Regions from separate parts of the Streptacidiphilus sp. MAP12-33 genome, predicted to be linked through region 2. Evidence: riboswitches for the same ligand, from Rfam matches in the RefSeq annotation. Region 2 holds a riboswitch; each other region holds the start of a gene.
The links. Region 2 has a riboswitch for S-adenosylmethionine ahead of ABH931_RS09845 (IclR family transcriptional regulator). Riboswitches for the same ligand answer to the same signal wherever they lie in the genome.

Region 1 (5,717 bases), on a different contig from region 2:
TCACCGACCCGGCCCGTTGTCACTCTCTACCTCAGAGTGCTAACGCCAATGATTAGCACTCGACCCCCTTGAGTGCAAGCAGCTCCGCGAAGCCGGGGACGGGAAGGGACGCCTCCGGCGGGGGGAAGGGGACGAAGGGGCAGGCAGACGCGCGGGAATGACGAAGGACCCCTGCCCGCGTGCGGGGAGGGGTCCTTCGGAAGACCTGCGTGGATGCATCGTTTCGTCTGGAACGAGCTCTGCGGGTCCTGATCAGTCAGCGATCGCTGCCGATGTCAGCCGGTGGTGGTGCCTCAGCCGATGACCTTGACCATGTCGGCCTGCGGGCCCTTCTGGCCCTGCGAGATCTCGAACTCCACCCGCTGGCCCTCTTCGAGCGACCGGTACCCGTCCATCTGGATCGCGCTGTAGTGGACGAACACGTCCGCACCACCGTCGACCGCGATGAAGCCGTACCCCTTCTCCGCGTTGAACCACTTGACGGTGCCCTGAGCCATTCCAAACTCCCCTATTACTGGCCCTTTCACGGTCCGCACACCGCGGACCGGGCCGGACTCTGACGCTGCGGAGTTGCAGTGCCGGTGCTCGGCCGACGCTGAATGTATCCACTCCGATGCCCTGAGCAACAGAGCATTCGAAGGCCAATTCTCACGGGGAGTAATCAGACATAAGCGGCGCGCGGCGGCTAAGGGGAGCAATTCGGGCCGGGCATATCGGACGATTCACGACAGATCCCCGGGCGAAAAAGAACACGTCAACCGTCTCACGGGACGGGACAGGAGCACTCTACTCCTCTTAAACCTCCGGAAATGACAGGAGCCCGGCCACCCCCGTAAGGGGTGGCCGGGCTTTCGCACCTGACCGGTCAGTAGGGTTCAGCAACCACCGGCGACGGCGGGGATGACCGAGACGCTCGCGCCGTCCGGGGTGGACGTCTCCAGGCCCTCGGCGAAACGCACGTCGTCGTCGTTGACGTAGATGTTGACGAAGCGGCGCAGCTTGCCGTTGTCGTCCAGGAGGCGGGCGGAGATGCCCGTGTGGTTGGCCTCCAGGTCCTTGATGACCTCGGCCAGGGTGGCGCCCTCGGCGCTCACCTCCGCATTGCCGCCCGTGTAGGTGCGCAGGATGGTGGGGATGCGGACGGTGACGCTCATGCGAGGCCTGCCTCTCGGAACGAGTCAAGGGTGGGGCGGATGACGGCGGTCGGGCGGGCGGCGTCCGCCACGGCCTCCAGGGTCTTCAGGCCGTCGCCGGTGTTGAGCACGACGGTCTCGGCGGCCGGGTCGAGCACGCCGTTCTCGATCAACTTGCGCAGCACGCCCACGGTCACGCCACCCGCCGTCTCGGCGAAGATGCCCTCGGTGCGGGCCAGCAGCCGGATCGCGTCGACGACCTGCTCGTCGTTGACGTCCTCGACCGCGCCGCCGGTGCGCCGGGCGATGTCGAGCACGTAGATGCCGTCGGCCGGGTTGCCGATGGCCAGCGACTTGGCGATGGTGTCGGGCTTCTGCGGGCGGACCACGTCGTGGCCGGCCTTGAAGGCGGCGGAGACCGGGGAGCAGCCCTCGGCCTGGGCGCCGAAGATCTTGTAGGGCTTGTCCTCGACCAGGCCGAGGGCGATCAGCTCCTTGAGACCCTTGTCGATCTTCGTCAGCTGGGAGCCGGAGGCGATCGGGATGACCAGCTGGTCCGGGATGCGCCAGCCGAGCTGCTCACAGATCTCGTAGGCCAGCGTCTTGGATCCCTCGCCGTAGTAGGGGCGCAGGTTCACGTTGACGAAGCCCCAGCCCTCGCCGGCCGGGTCGCCGATCAGCTCGGAGCAGAAGCGGTTCACGTCGTCGTAGTTGCCGTCGATGCCGACGACGTCGCCGCCGTAGACCGCGGCCATGACGACCTTGCCGGCCTCCAGGTCGTGCGGGATGAAGACGCAGGCGCGCAGCCCCGTGCGGGCGGCGGCGGCCGTGACGGCGCCGGCCAGGTTGCCCGTGGAGGAGCAGGAGAGCGTGGTGAAGCCGAAGGTGCGGGCCGCCTCGACGGCGATGGCCACGACCCGGTCCTTGAAGGAGTGGGTCGGGTTGCCGGAGTCGTCCTTGACGTAGAGGGAGCCGGTGACGCCCAGCTCACGGGCCAGGTTGTTCGCCTTGACCAGCTTGGTCAGGCCCGGGTTCAGGCTCGGGCGCTCGGCGACGTCCGGCGAGACCGGCAGCAGCGGCGCGTAGCGCCAGATGTTGTTCGGGCCGTTCTCGATCTGCTTGCGCAGGCCCTCCGGGTCACCGGCCGGGAGTTCGTAGGCGACCTCCAGCGGGCCGAAGCACTCGGCGCAGGCGAAGTCGGGGGCGAGGGGGGTGCGTGCTCCGCACTCGCGACAGGACAGGGCCACGGCGGGGCCGAAGGCGTCGGGTGCGATGGTGCGGCTGTCGGAAGCCATGATGGCGAGAACCTCTCTCCTCATCTTCCCCGAGGCGCGTTTCGCCGCGGGACGGAATTGGCACCTTCCCGGCCGGGCTCACGTGGTCGGACGCGAACCGCTTGGCAGGGGGGTTGCCGGGACTTCAACGGGCCGTTCCCTCAGTCCCTCTGGATGAGCGCTATGGCGCCGCGCTTCCGCGCGCGTCGCGTTTGTTCCGAGGCAGACCCCAATGTGCGATGACCACACCTCGTCCTCAAGACTGTAACCGAAGCACCACCGAGCGCCGACTACCGTCCGAGACGCGAGACGGTCACCGCCACCCGCCCACCGCCTACCCGTGAAGAGGGAGCCCCGTGCTGGACCAGGTCGAGGAATGGCTGCGCCACCGGTCCTGGAGCGCCGCCGACCGACCCCTGCCCGACCTGCTGGAGGCCAAGCGCCGCGGCGGGGTGACCGTCAGCGTGGTCCTGCCCGCTCTGGACGAGGAGGAGACGGTCGGCGAGATCGTCACGGCCATCCGCCGCGACCTGGTCGAGGCCGTGCCGCTGGTGGACGAGCTGGTCGTGGTCGACTCCGGCTCGGTGGACCGCACCGCTCACGAGGCCGCGGCGGCGGGCGCGCGGGTGGTGCACCGGGACGAGATCCTGCCGCGGCTGCCCACCGAGCCCGGAAAGGGCGAGGTGCTGTGGCGGTCCCTGCTGGCCACCACCGGCGACGTGGTCTGCTTCATCGACTCCGACCTGCGGGCCTTCGACTCCGCCTTCGTCTCCGGCATCGTCGGCCCGCTGCTGACCGAGCCGGACGTGGCCTTCGTCAAGGCGATGTACGACCGGCCCTTCGACACCGAGTCCGGCTCCATACCGGCCGGCGGCGGCCGCGTCACCGAGCTGGTCGCCCGGCCGCTGCTCAACCTGCACTGGCCGCTGCTGGCCGGCTTCGTCCAGCCGCTCGGCGGCGAGTACGCGGCGCGGCGCACGCTGCTGGAACGGCTGCCGTTCCCCACCGGCTACGGCGTCGAGCTCGGCCTGCTGGTGGACGCGCTCGGTCTGGTCGGCCTCGACGCGCTGGCCCAGGTCGACGTGGGCGTGCGGCACCATCGGCACCAGGACGCGCAGGCGCTCGGCCGGATGGCGGCCACCATCTACCGCACCGCGCTGGAGCGGCTGAAGACGCCCGAGGAGACGGTGCGCTCCGAGCTCGTGCAGTTCACCCGCACGGAGGCCGGCTTCACCCCGAGCAGCACCGAGGTCGCCACGGTGGAGCGCCCGCCGATGGCGTCCGTCCCCGAGTACCGCGCGCGGCCGGGGGCCGTGGCGCGGGAGGTTTGCCCGCATCCCTGAGAGGCAAGGGTGAGAGATATGGCTTCGACCACCGCGCCCGTCGTTCTCGCGTCCAACCGTGGCCCCGTGTCGTTCACCCTCGGTGACGACGGCACGCTGACGCCACGCCGTGGCGGCGGCGGGCTGGTCTCCGGCCTGTCCGCGATCGGCAGCGAGCAGCGGAGCGTCTGGGTCTGCGCCGCGCTCTCGGACGGCGACCGGGCAGCCGCCCGTCAGGGCCTGACCGAGCCCGACGTGCGGATGCTGGACATCGACGCGGAGACCTTCGCCCACGCGTACAACGGCATCGCCAACTCGACCCTCTGGTTCGTCCACCACCTCCTGTACGACACACCGACGCGGCCCGCCTTCGACGCGCGGTTCCGCGACGAGTGGGCCTCCTACGAGGCGTACAACCGCGCCTTCGCCGACGCGCTGGCGGAGAGCGCCGAGCCGGGAGCGGCGGTACTCGTCCAGGACTACCACCTGTCACTGACACCTCGGCTGCTCCGGGAACTGCGCCCGGACGTGCGGATCGCGCACTTCTCGCACACCCCCTGGGCGCCGCCGGACTACTACCGGCTGCTGCCCGACGACGTGGCCCGCCAGGTACTGGAGGGCATCCTCGGCGCGGACCGGGCCGGGTTCCTGACCGAGCGGTGGGCGCGGGCCTTCGCCGACTGCTGCCGCGAGGTGCTGGGGGCCACGGTCTCTCCCGATCTGGTGGTCACGCACAACGGCCGCGCGACGCGGCTGGGCGTGCACGGGCTCGGCGCGGACGCCGAGTTCCTGCGTGACCGGGCGCACCAGCCGGACGTGGACGCGCGACTGGACGCGCTGCGCGAGGCCGTCGGCGACCGCCGCACGATCGTCCGGGTGGACCGGACCGAGCTCAGCAAGAACATCGTGCGCGGGCTGCTGGCCTACCGGCACCTGCTGCGGACGCGGAGCGAGTGGCTGAACCGGGTCGTGCACATCGCGTTCGCCTACCCCTCACGGGAGGACCTGCCGGAGTACCGGGCGTACACGGCGGCGGTGCTGCGCACCGCGCAGGAGATCAACGACGAGTTCGGCACCCCGAGCTGGCAGCCGGTCATCCTGCACGTCAACGACGACTTCCCGCGCTCGCTGGCGGCCTACCGGCTGGCCGACGTGGCGCTGGTGAACCCGATCCGGGACGGCATGAACCTCGTCGCCAAGGAGGTCCCCGTCGTCTCGGACGCGGGCGTCGCGCTGGTGCTGTCCCGTGAGGCGGGCGCGCACGCGGAGCTCGGCGAGGACGCCCTGACGGTCAACCCCTACGACGTGATCCAGACGGCGGAGGCGCTGCACACCGCCCTGACCATGCCGCAGGAGGAGCGGGCCGCCCGCACCAAGCGCCTGGCGGAGGCGAGCACGGCGCTCCCGCCGACCGCGTGGTTCCTGGAGCAGTACCACGCGCTGACGGAGGGTGCCGGGTGATCAGCCCGCGCTCCGCTCAGCCCGCGCAGGAGTAGGTGAAGCTGCCGGACTCGGTGAGGGCCGGGTGGTCCTGGATCTGCAGGGTCGCGCGGCCCGCGAAGGTCCCCGGACCGGTGAGCGTCCAGATCAGCGGCAGCTGCACCTGCCGGGTGCCGGCCGCGACTGTCTCGGTGAGCAGCCCGCTGTCCGTGCCGTCGCTGCGGAGCCAGCGGTAGTGGAAGGTGCCGCCGGAGCCGTCGGTGGTGACGGTCGCGGTGATGGTCGCCTTGCCGCCGCAGGTCACCGCGGCCGGGGTGACCTGCACGGACGCGGCGGTGAGCTTGATCGCCGCAGGCGCGAGGAGACCGTACAGCCACCAGGCCAGCAGCCCGAGGAACAGCAGCAGCACGGGCACCCAGAAGAGCCAGCTGCGCCTCTTCCGCTCCTCCGGCTCCGCCTCGGGGGTGACCTCGCCCTTCCACACGGCGATCGTCCGCGCGGTCTTGGGGTCGGGCACTCCCGGCCCGAACCGGATCAGCCCGGGATCG
Region 2 (5,717 bases):
GGGGCGCCGCGCCTGGAGGCCGTCCACGTCCCCGTGGACGAACAGGGCGTCGACGTCGAGGCCCTGGAGTCGAGCGGCGCCCAGGCGGTGGTGGTGATGCCCGCGCACCAGTCCCCCACCGGGGTGGTCCTGTCCGCGCGACGGCGGAACGAGCTGGTCGCCTGGGCCCGGCGCCACGACGGGTACGTCGTCGAGGACGACTACGACTCGGAGTTCCGCTACGACCGCGAACCCGTCGGCGTGGTGCAGGGACTGGCCCCGGAGCGGGTCTTCACCATCGGCACGGTCAGCAAGACGCTGGCGCCCGCCGTCCGGCTGGGCTGGGTGCTGGCGCCCGGCAGGTTCGCCGACCGCGTCGCCGAGGAGAAACTGATCAGCGACCGCGGCTCGTCGGCCCTCGACCAGCTCGCCTTGGCGGCGCTGCTGGAGTCGGGGCGCTACGACCGTCACCTGCGCCGGATGCGCGCCGTCTACGCGGGGCGCCGCGCCACGCTGGTCGACGCGCTCGCCCGGCACGCCCGGCACGTCCGGGTCTCGGGCCTGGCCGCCGGATTCCACGCGGTCGCCCATCTCCCGGCGTCGGCCGACGAGCGCGCCGTGGTCGCGGCGGCCGCCGGGCGCTCGGTGGGCCTGTACCCGATGGCCGACCACCGCGCCCTGCCCGGCCCGAACGCGCCCCAACTCGTCCTGGGCTTCGGGCTGGTCGGCGAGCGCGCGATCGAGACGGGCATCGCGACGGTCGCCGACCTGCTGCACTGAGCCCGCGTCTCCTGTGCCGACCGTACTGACGGGGTCGGCTGTGCCGGCTGCACCCGCTCGGCGGCGGGAGGCGGTCAGCCTGCCACCGGATGGGCCTGACGCGGAGTGCGCCGGCGGGGCAGGGCCCGCCACAGCCGGCCGCAGGCGATCGCCCCGACGACCAGCAGGACATAGGTCAGCGGCGTGTACGCCCCGCCGACGTGGGTGGCCTGGCCCTGGTGCAGCTCGAACGTCAGCGGGCTCTGGAGCCAGGTGACGCCGCCCCAGCTGTAACTGCCGTCGGCGTGCGCGCCCGGGGCGGTGATGGCCTGCTCGTAGGCGTTGGCCGCCTCGCTCAGGAAGAAGTTGAGCACCAGCGGGGTGGTGAACGCGAAGAGCGCGGCAGCCAGCCACGAGTGCCGCGGGCCCTCACCGAACTCGGCGTCCAGGTACTGCGCGGCCAGCTCCCGCGCGCTGCCGAGGCGCTTCAGCGCCTCGCCGGCGCCGACCTCCGCGGCGGCGGCCAGCAGGTTGGCGCGGACCTCGCGCCGGTGGGCGATCCGGGTGTGGCGCGGCAGGTCGTACAGGCGCTGGTCGAGCGACCAGACGACCCACTCGACGCGCAGCCGGTCGGACCAGGAGACGGTGTTCGGCATGTCAGGAACCCTTCTGCGGTGCGGCGGACAGGGGACGGGACAGGACGGCCTCGACACCGGCGACGTGCCGGGCCCAGCCGGCGGCACCGGCGGCCAGGGCCTCGTGCCCGGCGTCGGTCAACCGGTAGTACTTGCGCGCCGGACCGCTGGAGGAGGCGACCAGCCGTGAGGCCAGCCGTCCCTCCCGTTCGAGCCGGGCCAGTGCGGGATAGACCGTGCCCTCCAGGACGTCGGCGAAGCCGGCCCCTTGCAGGCGCTGGACCACCTCGTACCCGTACGACTCCTGCTCCGCCAGCAGGTGCAGCAGCAGGAGCGACAGGATGCCTTTGAGCAGTTGCGGGTCATGGCTGGAGGTCACGAGTACCAGACTGTTCCTGGTACTCGGCAATGTCAAGTAGCTGGCTCCGTCAGCCCCGGCCGCCCTGACCACCCTGACCACCCTGACCGCCGTGGCCCAGGGCCGCGCTGAGACGGGTCGCCGCCTCGACGACCGCCTGGGAGTAGTGCGCCCCCGGCTGGCGCGTGAGCCGCTCGATCGGACCGGACACCGAGACCGCCGCCACGACCTGCCCGGACGGCGCCCGCACCGGCGCGGACACGGAGGCGACGTGCGGCTCCCGCTCGCCGACGGACTGCGCCCAGCCCCGCCGCCTCACCCCGCTCAGCGCCGTCGCGGTGAAGCGCGCCCCGCGCAGCCCGCGGTGCAGCCGCTCCGGCTCCTCCCAGGCGAGCAGGATCTGCGCGGCGGCGCCGACCTGCATGGGCAGGGTCACCCCCACGGGGACGATGTCGCGCAGGCCCGAGAGCCGCTCGGCAGCGGCGACGCAGATGCGCGCCTCGCCCTGGCGGCGGTAGAGCTGGGCGCTCTCGCCGGTGACGTCGCGCAGGCGGGCCAGCACGCCGCCGGACACGCCCAGCAGCCGGTCCTCACCGGCCGCGGCCGACAGTTCGCCGAGCCGCGGGCCGAGGACGAACCGGCCTTGCAGGTCGCGGGCGACCATGCGGTGGCGCTCCAGCGCGACCGCGAGCCGGTGCACAGTGGGCCGCGCCAGCCCGGTGGCGGCGACCAGCGCCGCCAGACTGCTGGGCCCGGCCTCCAGGGCGCCCAGGATCGTGGTCGCCTTGTCGAGCACGCCGACGCCGCTCGTGTTCTCCATGAATTGGGTACTCCAGTCTCAAATCCCTTGAGCGGCAGGCAGACTGCGCTCACACGGACTCCGGTGGCAGGGAGCCGGGGACGATCAGCGGGAACAGGCCGGGAAAGTCGGCCGGATGCCTGCGCCGAATATGCGACGGGTACGCGGAAGGGCCGGGGCGGTAAGCGCCCGGACGAAGCACAGCACCGAAAGCACCGTTTCTCCTCATCTTTCCCGCGCCACGTTGGCGGCAGGCCGGAGTTGGCACTGACCCTGGCGGCGCGGTGCGCGTACGCACCGAGTCCACCGGGGAGTTGCCGGGGCTTCGTCGGGCCGGTCCCTCCACCCCTCTGGATGATTCGGGAGGAACGATACAAGACCCCCGGGGCGCCCCACCAAAACCCCCGCGCGGCCGGCTCGCCCGCCCGAACCGCACGGGGGTACTTGTCCCCCGCCGGACGCGGACGCAGAATGGCTGGCCACACCGCCTGCGACCTGGAGCGATTCATGGCCTCTGCCGCTTCGGGGACAGCTGCTGCGGCACCGGCCGCCGCGAGGACCGCCGCGAGGACTCCCGCTGCGGGGACTGCCACGGCGACGCCCGGCCGGAGGACGCGTCAGGTCCGCCTGCTCCCGCTGGTGGCGCTGATCTTCTTCTCCGTCTCGGGCGGGGCCTACGGAACCGAGTCGCTGTTCTCCGCCTCGGGGCCGGGCATGGGCGTCGTCCTCCTCCTGGTGACCCCGCTGATCTACGCGGTCCCGCACTCCCTCGTGGTCGCCGAACTCGGCACCGCGATCCCGGAGGAGGGGGGCTACTACCACTGGGTCAAGCGCGGGCTCGGCAGGTTCTGGGGCTTCCAGCAGGGGCTGCTGCAGTGGATCTGCAGCTTCGTCGACATGGCGCTGTATCCGGTGCTCTTCACCGGCTACCTGCGCAGCCTCGTCGGTGCCGTCGCGCCGGGTCGGCACGTCCTGTTCTCCGTCGGCCATCTCCACTTCGACCTCAACTGGTTCGTCTGCCTCGCCGTGATCGCACTGTTCACCGCACTGAACCTGCTGGGCGCCGGGTGGGTCGGCGACACATCGGTGCTGTTCGGGGCGGTCTGCCTGGTCCCGATGCTGGTGCTGACCGTCGTCGGCTTCGTCCACCTCGCGCGGACCGGGACGAACCCGGTCGGCGAACTGACCAGTTCCACCGACCAGTCCGGGTGGAGCGCCTTCGGCGCCGGCCTGTTCATCGTGATGTGGAGCTACTGCGGCTGGGACGCGGTGAGCACGGTCGCCGGGGAGATGCAGAACCCCCGCAGGCACCTGCCCCGCGCGCTGGCGTTCTCCTTGGTCCTGATCGTGCTCGGCTACCTGCTGCCCGCGCTGGCAGCCCTCGGCGTGGGCAAGCACGGCACCAACGGCTGGGCCGGTTGGAGCGCCGGCTCCTTTGCCGGGGTCGCCCGCCAGTTGGCCGGCCCCTGGCTGCAGTGGGCGGTGACGGCCGGCGGCATGCTGGCCTCCGCCGCGCTCTTCTCCGCGCTGCTCGCCTCCAACAGCCGCCTGCCCTACGCACTGGCGCGGGACCACTACCTGCCGAGGTTCCTCGCCCGCGAGAGCAGGAAGCGCGGGGTCCCGGTCCTCTCCGTCATTGGCTCGGCGGTCGTCTACGCGATGTTCTGCCTGAGCAGTTTCGCGAACCTGATCGTCTTCGACGTGTTCCTCACCAACATCGGCATCCTGCTGGAGGTCGCGGCGCTGATCGCGCTGCGCATCCGCGAACCGGGGCTGCACCGGCCCTTCCGCATCCCCGGGGGTCGGTTCTCGGTCGGACTCGTCACGGTCTCCCTCACGGGCGTCTGCGCCTGGGCGGCCTGGCAGCAGTACATGTTCGAGGGACGCACGGCCGTGGTCCTGTGCCTCGTCACCGTCGGCGGCTCGACCCTCCTCTGGTTCCCGCTCGCCCGCCGTGCCGCGCGGATCACCGGGCGACGTGGCGCTGACGACCGGGCCCACCGGCACGAGGTGAACAGCCGAGTCGTCAGCCGGTAGCACGAGGCCGGCCACGAGGGTTCGGCCCCGAGGGTTCGGCCCCGCCGGCGTGATCGTCAGTCCGGGGTCGGGCCCTGGCGGTCCCAGCCGGGCGTGCGGATGTCGATGGCGACATCCGGGCTGCGGACCTCCTCCCCGCAGGTGCGGCAGGTCCAGGCGGCGTCCAGCGGGTGGTCGTGGTGCTCGGCCGTGTGGTGGCGCAGCACCACGGGCGGTTCGGCGGAGAGCCAGCGATCGCCCCAGGCGAGCAGCGACTGGGTGAGCGGGGCGAGGTCCCGTCCCGCCTCGGTCAGGTGGTACTCGAAACGCGGGGGGCGCTCGCTGTAGGGGCGGCGCTCGACCACTCCCGCCTCCTCCAGGGCACGCAGCCGGGCGGTCAGGCGGTCGCGCGGAGCACCGGTGTTGCGGACGATCGCGTCGAAGCGGTGGTTGCCGTAGAAGAGCTCGCGCACGGCGAGCAGCGCCCACTTCTCGCCGAGGATCTGGAGCGCCGCGGCGATGGAGCAGGGACGTCCGGGCAGGGTCATGCAGCCAGCCTGCCACGACGGGTTGTGTTTTCAAACTCGATACCGCTAGCGTTCGTCGCATGGAGAGAGTTGGAAAACCAAATCCACTAGCCACCCCCGCCGTCGTCGACTCCGTTGACTCCGTCGACGCGGTCGCCGTCGCACCGGCACCGCACCGCCGCACCGCGTTCCTGGTGGTCGCCGCTGCGGTCTTCGTCTCGAACCTGGACCTGTTTATCGTCAACGTCGCCCTTCCGGCGATGCAGCAGTACTTCCACGGCAGCGACCTGACCACCCTGTCCTGGGTGCTCAACGGATACGCGATCGTGTTCGCCGCGCTGCTCGTCGCCGCCGGACGGCTGGCCGACCGGGTGGGCCACCGGACGGTGTTCCTCGCCGGACTGGCGGTCTTCACCGCCGCCTCCGCGCTCTGCGCGCTGGCCCCCGGCGTGGGCTGGCTGATCGGCGCCCGGCTCGTCCAGGCCGCCGGAGCCGCCGCGCTGATACCCACCTCGCTGGCGCTGCTCCTCGACGCCACTCCCCCGGCCCGGCGCCCCGGTGCCATCCGGGCCTGGGCCTCGATCGGCGGGATCGCGGCCGGGCTCGGGCCGGTGCTCGGCGGGCTGCTGGTGGAGGCCGACTGG
Region 3 (5,717 bases), on a different contig from region 2:
CTGATCCCGCTGCTGCTCTTCCTGCCGCTGCGCTTCCCGGCCTGGCTGGTCCTCGGCTTCTGGTTCGCGGTGCAGTGGCTCTCCATCCGCGCGACCGACCCCGCGACGCCGGGTGTCGCCTACGCCGCGCACCTGATCGGCTTCGCCGGCGGGTTCGCCTTCGCCTGGCTGCTGTGGCGCGGTGGTGCCCGCCGGATCGCGGGCCTCCTCGGCCGGGTCACGGGTCGGACGCGGCACTAGCATGTGAGGCGCAGGCCCTCGCGCGACAGGAGACCCCGTGATCACCGCCATCGTCCTCGTCAAGTCCAGCGTCGACCAGATCCCCGAGATCGCCGAGCAGATCGCGGCGCTGGAGAGCGTGACCGAGGTCTACTCCGTCACCGGCGGCTGGGACCTGATCGCCATCGTGCGCGTGCGCGCCCACGAGGAGCTCGCCGACGTGATCCCCGGTCAGGTCAACAAGGTGCCCGGGGTGGAGCACACCGAGACGCACGTCGCGTTCCGCACCTACTCCACCCACGACCTCGACGCGGCCTTCGCCATCGGGCTGGACGACTGAGCCTCTCCGGGACCTACCGGCGGGTGTCCGGCACGCAACGGCCGCCCTCGGTCCGGTAAGCCCAGGCGGAACCGTTGCCGACCAGCTCCCGCACCGCGGCGACGAAACGGTCCACGTGCTCCTCGGGCGTGCCGGCACCGAAGCTGACGCGGATCGCGTTCAGGCTCCGCTCCCCCGGCAGCGACGGCTCCGGCGCGCCGCACTCGCTCGGCGCGGCCTCCTCGCCGCCCAGCAGCGTGCGGACCAGCGGGTGCGCACAGAACAGGCCGTCGCGCACGCCGATGCCGTACTCGGCCGAGAGTGCGGCGGCGAAGTGCGAGCTGTTCCAGCCCTGCACCACGAACGAGAGCACGCCCACCCGCGGGTGGTCCTCGCCGAACAGCGTCAGCACCCGCACCTCGGGCACCTGGGCGAGACCCGCCCGCAGCCGCTCGATCAGCTGCTGCTCCCTCGCGTGCAGCGCGTCCAGCCCGGCCTCGGTCAGCGCCCGGCAGGCCGAGGCGATCGCGTAGGCGCCGATGACGTTCGGCGAGCCGGCCTCGTGGCGCGCGGGGCCCTGGTGCCACTCGACGGCCACCGAGCCGTCCGCCTGCCGCGCGACGGTCCGGCTCGCGCCGCCACCGGCGAGGTACGGCTCGGCCTCGTCCAGCCAGTCGGAACGCCCTGCCAGCACGCCCGCGCCGAACGGCGCGTAGAGCTTGTGGCCGGAGAAGGCCACCCAGTCCACGTCCAGCTCCCGCACGGAGACCTTGTGGTGGGGCGCGAGCTGGGCCGCGTCCAGGACGATCCGGGCGCCGTGCGCGTGGGCGACGGCGGCGAGCTCGGCCACCGGCCAGATCTCCCCCGTCACGTTGGACGCGCCCGTCACGCACACCAGCTTCGGGCCCTGCCCGGCCGTCTCCAGCGCGGCGTCCAGCGCGGCGACGGCCTCCCGCGGCGAGCGCGGCGCCCGCAGGTAGGCGACCTCCAGGCCGCGGCCCGGCCAGGGCAGCAGCGACGCGTGGTGCTCGGTCTCGAAGGCGAAGACGCGGGTGCCGGTGGGCAGCGCGCCGGCCAGCAGGTTCAGCGAGTCGGTGGTCGCACGGGTGAAGACGACCTGGTCGTCCTCGCGCAGGTCCAGGAACTCGGCGACGGCGGCGCGGCTCTGCTCGAACAGGTCGGTGGACAGCTGGGAGAGGTAACCCGCGCCACGGTGCACGCTGCCGTAGTACGGCGCGTAGGCGGCGACGTCGTCCCAGACCCGCTGGAGCGCGGGCGCGCTGGCGGCGTAGTCGAGGGCGGCGTAGCTGACCTTCTCGCCGGAGACGAGCGGGACCTCGACGTCACGGCCGAGAACGGCGAGAGGCTCACAAACCGAGACATTACGGGCGGCGACAGACATGGCGGTACCTCCGGAAGCAGTGCGTGGGTATGGCGAAACAGCCCCGCCTGGAAGGGGGCATGGATGTCCTACGGAGATGTGGAGGCCCGGACGGCCTCTACCGCATTCGCTTCTGCACGGGAGAACTCCTCGAAGGACACGCGCTTGCCTGCGGCACCTCACCGCAGGCCTGGTCGTCACCCGGAGGCACCCCACCACGGTCGGAGGGTTGCCGGACAGCGAGCCGGGGCTTCAGCGGCGAACGCCGCGTGCTGTCACTCGTGACCTGATCAGGAGTATGCCAGAGGGTCACTCCGTGGGCGAAGAGCGTCCCGGGATGTGAGAAAGCCGTGCCAGCTCCGCCTGCACCGAGGCCGCCCGCTCCGGGCCGAACTCGACGTAGAGCCCGTCCGCCTCCGCACGGCAGCGGTCCACCTCGGCGGACCGGCCCTCCACCGCGTGGGCGCGAGCGGCCGTCTCCAGCACCAGCGCCAGCAGCTCCTTGGCGCGGCTCTGCCGCAGCACCGGCTCCGCCGCCTCGCAGGCCCGCAGCGCGTCCACGGTCCGGCCGGCCACCAGGTGGATCTCGGCGAGGCTCTGCAGGGTCTTGCCCTCCCCGGCCACGTCACCCAGCTCCCGCTTGATCCGCAGCGACTCCTCCAGGTGGCCGACCGCCTCCGCGGAGCGCCCGCCGACATGGCAGGCCACCCCGAGGTTGTTCAGCACGACCGCGACCTTGGCCGCCTCCCCGGAGCGCCGGAAGGCCGCGAGCACGGTCGCAAGGCTCGCGATCGCCCGGTCGTGGTCGCCCATCTTGCTGTACGCACAGGCCAGGTCCACGGTGCAGGCCAGCGCGCCGGGCTCGTCCCCGAGCCGGGCGCGGATCACCCGGCTGCGTTCGAACTGCTCGGCCGCCGCCTCGGGGCGGTCCGTCGCCAGCCGCACGATGCCGAGGGTCTTGCGCACCGTCGCCTGCGCCGCCTCGTCGCCCAGGTCGGTGACGGCCCGGACGACGGTCTCGCAGAGCGTCTCCCACTCCGGCGCGTACTCGCCCCGGGTGTAGACGTCCGCCCAGAACGCCCACACCAGCCGGGGCGCCAGCTCCAGCAGGTGACGCTCCGTCGCCAGCGAGGCCACCGCGCAGGCGTGCACCACCGCCATCAGGTTGCGGCTCTCCGCGTCGAACCAGGAGTGGGCCTCGGCCGGGTCGCCGAAGGTCAGCCAGGACGCCGCGTGCGGCCGCCCGGCCTCCCCCCAGAAGGCGTCGTCGGCCGCGGGCGCCCGGGAGGGCAGCACCCGCCCGGCGGCGGCGTCCGCGGTGTAGAGGTACCAGTGGGCGAGCCGGGCGAACGCCTCACGGCGTTCCTGCTCCCGCGCGGCGGCCAGCTCCTCGGCGTAGACCCGGACCAGGTCGTGCATCCGGTAGCGCGCCGGACCGGCGGGCTCGACCAGATGGGCGGCGAGCAGCGTCCACAGCGCCTCCTCGGCCCGCGCCCGGTCCTCACCGGCGAGCGCGAGCGCGGCCGGGAGGCTGACGGTCGGTCCGGGCACGGCGCCCAGCTGCCGCAGCAGCCGCGCCGAGTCCTGCGGCAGCGCTGAGTAGCCGACGGCCAGGGTGGTGCGCACCGCCCGGTCCTCGACCTGGAGTTCGTCCAGCCGTCGGCCCTCGTCCAGCAGGCGCTCGGCGAGCATCGCCACGGTCCAGCCCGGGCGGCAGGCCAGCCGGCTGCCCGCCACCCGGATCGCCAGGGGCAGCCCGGCGCAGACCGCCAGCACGGCGTCGACGGCTTCCCGCTCGGCGGCGACCGCCTCCTTGCCGACGATCCGGACGAACAGCTCGAAGGCCTCCTCAGCGTCCAGGACGTCGACCGCGAGCCGGATCGCGCCGTCGAGGCCCGGCAGGGTGCTGCGACTGGTGATCAGCACCGCGCAGCCGCCGGACCCCGGCAGCAGCGGCCGCAGCTGTGCGGCGTCGCGCACGTTGTCGAGCAGCACGAGCACGCGGCGTTCGGCCAGGACGCTGCGGTAGAGCACCGCGCGCTCCTCCGCGTCGGCCGGGATCTCGCCGTCGGGCACGCCGAGCCCGCGCAGGAACCGCGCCAGCACGTCGTGCGGGTCCGCCGGGGCTCCGCCGACCCCGCGCAGGTCGGCCTGGAGCTGGCCGTCCGGATAGCGGGCCAGCACACGGTGCGCCACATGCACGGCCAGCGCGGTCTTGCCCACCCCACCGGCGCCGTCCAGCGCCGACAGCACCAGCGGCGCACCGGGCCCGACGGCCCCGGACAGCAGCGTGACCAGCCGGGCGACGAGTTCCTCCCGGCCGGTGAAGTCGGTCAGGTCCGCCTGGAGCTGACGCGGCACCACGCCGCGGCCGGCCGCCGGCAGCGGCGCCGGGGCCGGCGCCGGCGCCGGCGCCGGCGCCGGGGCCGGGGCCGGGGCACCGCTGAGCGGCGAGGAACCGGCCAGGGCCGAACCGGGCAGGGCCGAACCGGGCAGGGCCAGCCCCGGGTCGGCGTCGAGGATGCGCGCGTGCAGACGGCACAGGGGTGGGGTCGGCTCCACCCCGAGCTCCTCGGCCAGCACCGCGCGCAACCGCCGGAAGACGGCCAGCGCCTCGCTCTGCCGCCCGCTGCGGTAGAGCGCCAGCATCGCCGCCGCGGCGATCTCCTCGTCGAGCGGGTACTCGCGCAGCAGGACGGTGAGCTCGTCGGTCAGCTCGCGGTGCCGTCCCAGGGCGAGCTCGGCGTCGACGCACTCCTTGCGGACGGTCAGCCGCAGGTCGTTCAGCCGCGCCGCCTCGAACTCCAGGGCCCGCCCGGGCATCCCGGCCAGGGCCGGCCCGCGCCAGCGCGCAAGCGCCCGCCGCAGCAGCACCACCCGCTCCTCGGGATCCCCGGCCGACCGCGCCCGCCGCCGGTCCTCCTCGAAGGCCAGCAGGTCCAGCCGGCCGGCCTCCAGTCGCAGGACGTAACCGCCCCGGACGGTGCCGAGCAGACCGTCGGGCGCACCCGCCAGGGTGAGCTCGCGGCGCAGCCGGGAGACGAGATCCTGCACCTGCCGCACCGCGGTGGAGGGGGCGTCCGCGTCCCAGACCGCCTCCACGAGGGAGTCCATCGGCACCATCGCGGCACCGCCCAGCAACAGGGCCGCGAGCAGCTTCTCCTGCCGGGCGCCGCCCAGCGGCAGCTCCTGGCCGCCGATCTCGGCCCGCAGTGGTCCCAGCACCCCGAACTGCATCTTTCCCCCCGGACGTGCGCTTCTCGCGGAGAAACCTAGGCGCCCGAACGATCTCTGTCCAGTACCCGACAAGGACGGCGTGAGGACCCGGCGAGGACGGTCCTTCCTAGCGTTGCGGCAGCCGATCCACCTGGTGAAAGGAACACACCATGAAGCTGACCCGTCTCTCCGGGGCCGTGGCCGCCACCGCGCTCGCAGGGCTCGCCACCGCGGGCGGCCTCGCGACCGCCACCACCGCCAACGCGGCGACGTCGTCGAACATCTGCCGCTCGGGGTCCGTCCCCAACGACGGCGAGTCCGTGCTGCCCTGCATCTACGGCAACGGGGCCAAGAGCATCTACGGTCTCGCCGTGATCAGCGGCACGAACCACACCTCCGTCAACCTGTGCGTCGACATCATCAACGCCGCCACGGGCGCGGTCGTGTCGGGCACCCCCACCTGCACCTACGTGTCGGACGCCGCCAACGGCGGGTCGGTCAGCACCAGCTGGGTCGCCCCCGGCTACGGCACCTACGTCTCGCACGCGTGGTTCACCAGCCCCACCTACTACGACGGGGGCG

Region 1: another riboswitch for S-adenosylmethionine. It lies ahead of thrC (threonine synthase); the one in region 2 lies ahead of ABH931_RS09845 (IclR family transcriptional regulator).
Region 3: another riboswitch for S-adenosylmethionine. It lies ahead of ABH931_RS27070 (aminotransferase class V-fold PLP-dependent enzyme); the one in region 2 lies ahead of ABH931_RS09845 (IclR family transcriptional regulator).

What each region holds. Positions count from the first base shown of each region.
Region 1 covers NZ_JBGCCA010000006.1:180,135-185,851, forward strand. Annotated here, with positions in the region: gene ABH931_RS08980 (cold-shock protein) at 294-497, opposite strand; gene ABH931_RS08985 (MoaD/ThiS family protein) at 876-1,154, opposite strand; gene thrC (threonine synthase) at 1,151-2,428, opposite strand; SAM riboswitch class I at 2,446-2,588, opposite strand; gene ABH931_RS08995 (glucosyl-3-phosphoglycerate synthase) at 2,764-3,750, shown strand; gene ABH931_RS09000 (trehalose-6-phosphate synthase) at 3,769-5,190, shown strand; gene ABH931_RS09005 (hypothetical protein) at 5,207-5,717, opposite strand, start outside.
Region 2 covers NZ_JBGCCA010000007.1:127,462-133,178, forward strand. Annotated here, with positions in the region: gene ABH931_RS09830 (PLP-dependent aminotransferase family protein) at 1-759, shown strand, start outside; gene ABH931_RS09835 (hypothetical protein) at 834-1,394, opposite strand; gene ABH931_RS09840 (PadR family transcriptional regulator) at 1,396-1,752, opposite strand; gene ABH931_RS09845 (IclR family transcriptional regulator) at 1,802-2,551, opposite strand; SAM riboswitch class I at 2,753-2,891, opposite strand; gene ABH931_RS09850 (APC family permease) at 3,038-4,567, shown strand; gene ABH931_RS09855 (winged helix-turn-helix transcriptional regulator) at 4,624-5,094, opposite strand; gene ABH931_RS09860 (MFS transporter) at 5,154-5,717, shown strand, end outside.
Region 3 covers NZ_JBGCCA010000030.1:83,071-88,787, reverse strand. Annotated here, with positions in the region: gene ABH931_RS27080 (rhomboid family intramembrane serine protease) at 1-240, shown strand, start outside; gene ABH931_RS27075 (Lrp/AsnC family transcriptional regulator) at 278-559, shown strand; gene ABH931_RS27070 (aminotransferase class V-fold PLP-dependent enzyme) at 573-1,940, opposite strand; SAM riboswitch class IV at 2,076-2,206, opposite strand; gene ABH931_RS27065 (BTAD domain-containing putative transcriptional regulator) at 2,229-5,144, opposite strand; gene ABH931_RS27060 (hypothetical protein) at 5,306-5,717, shown strand, end outside.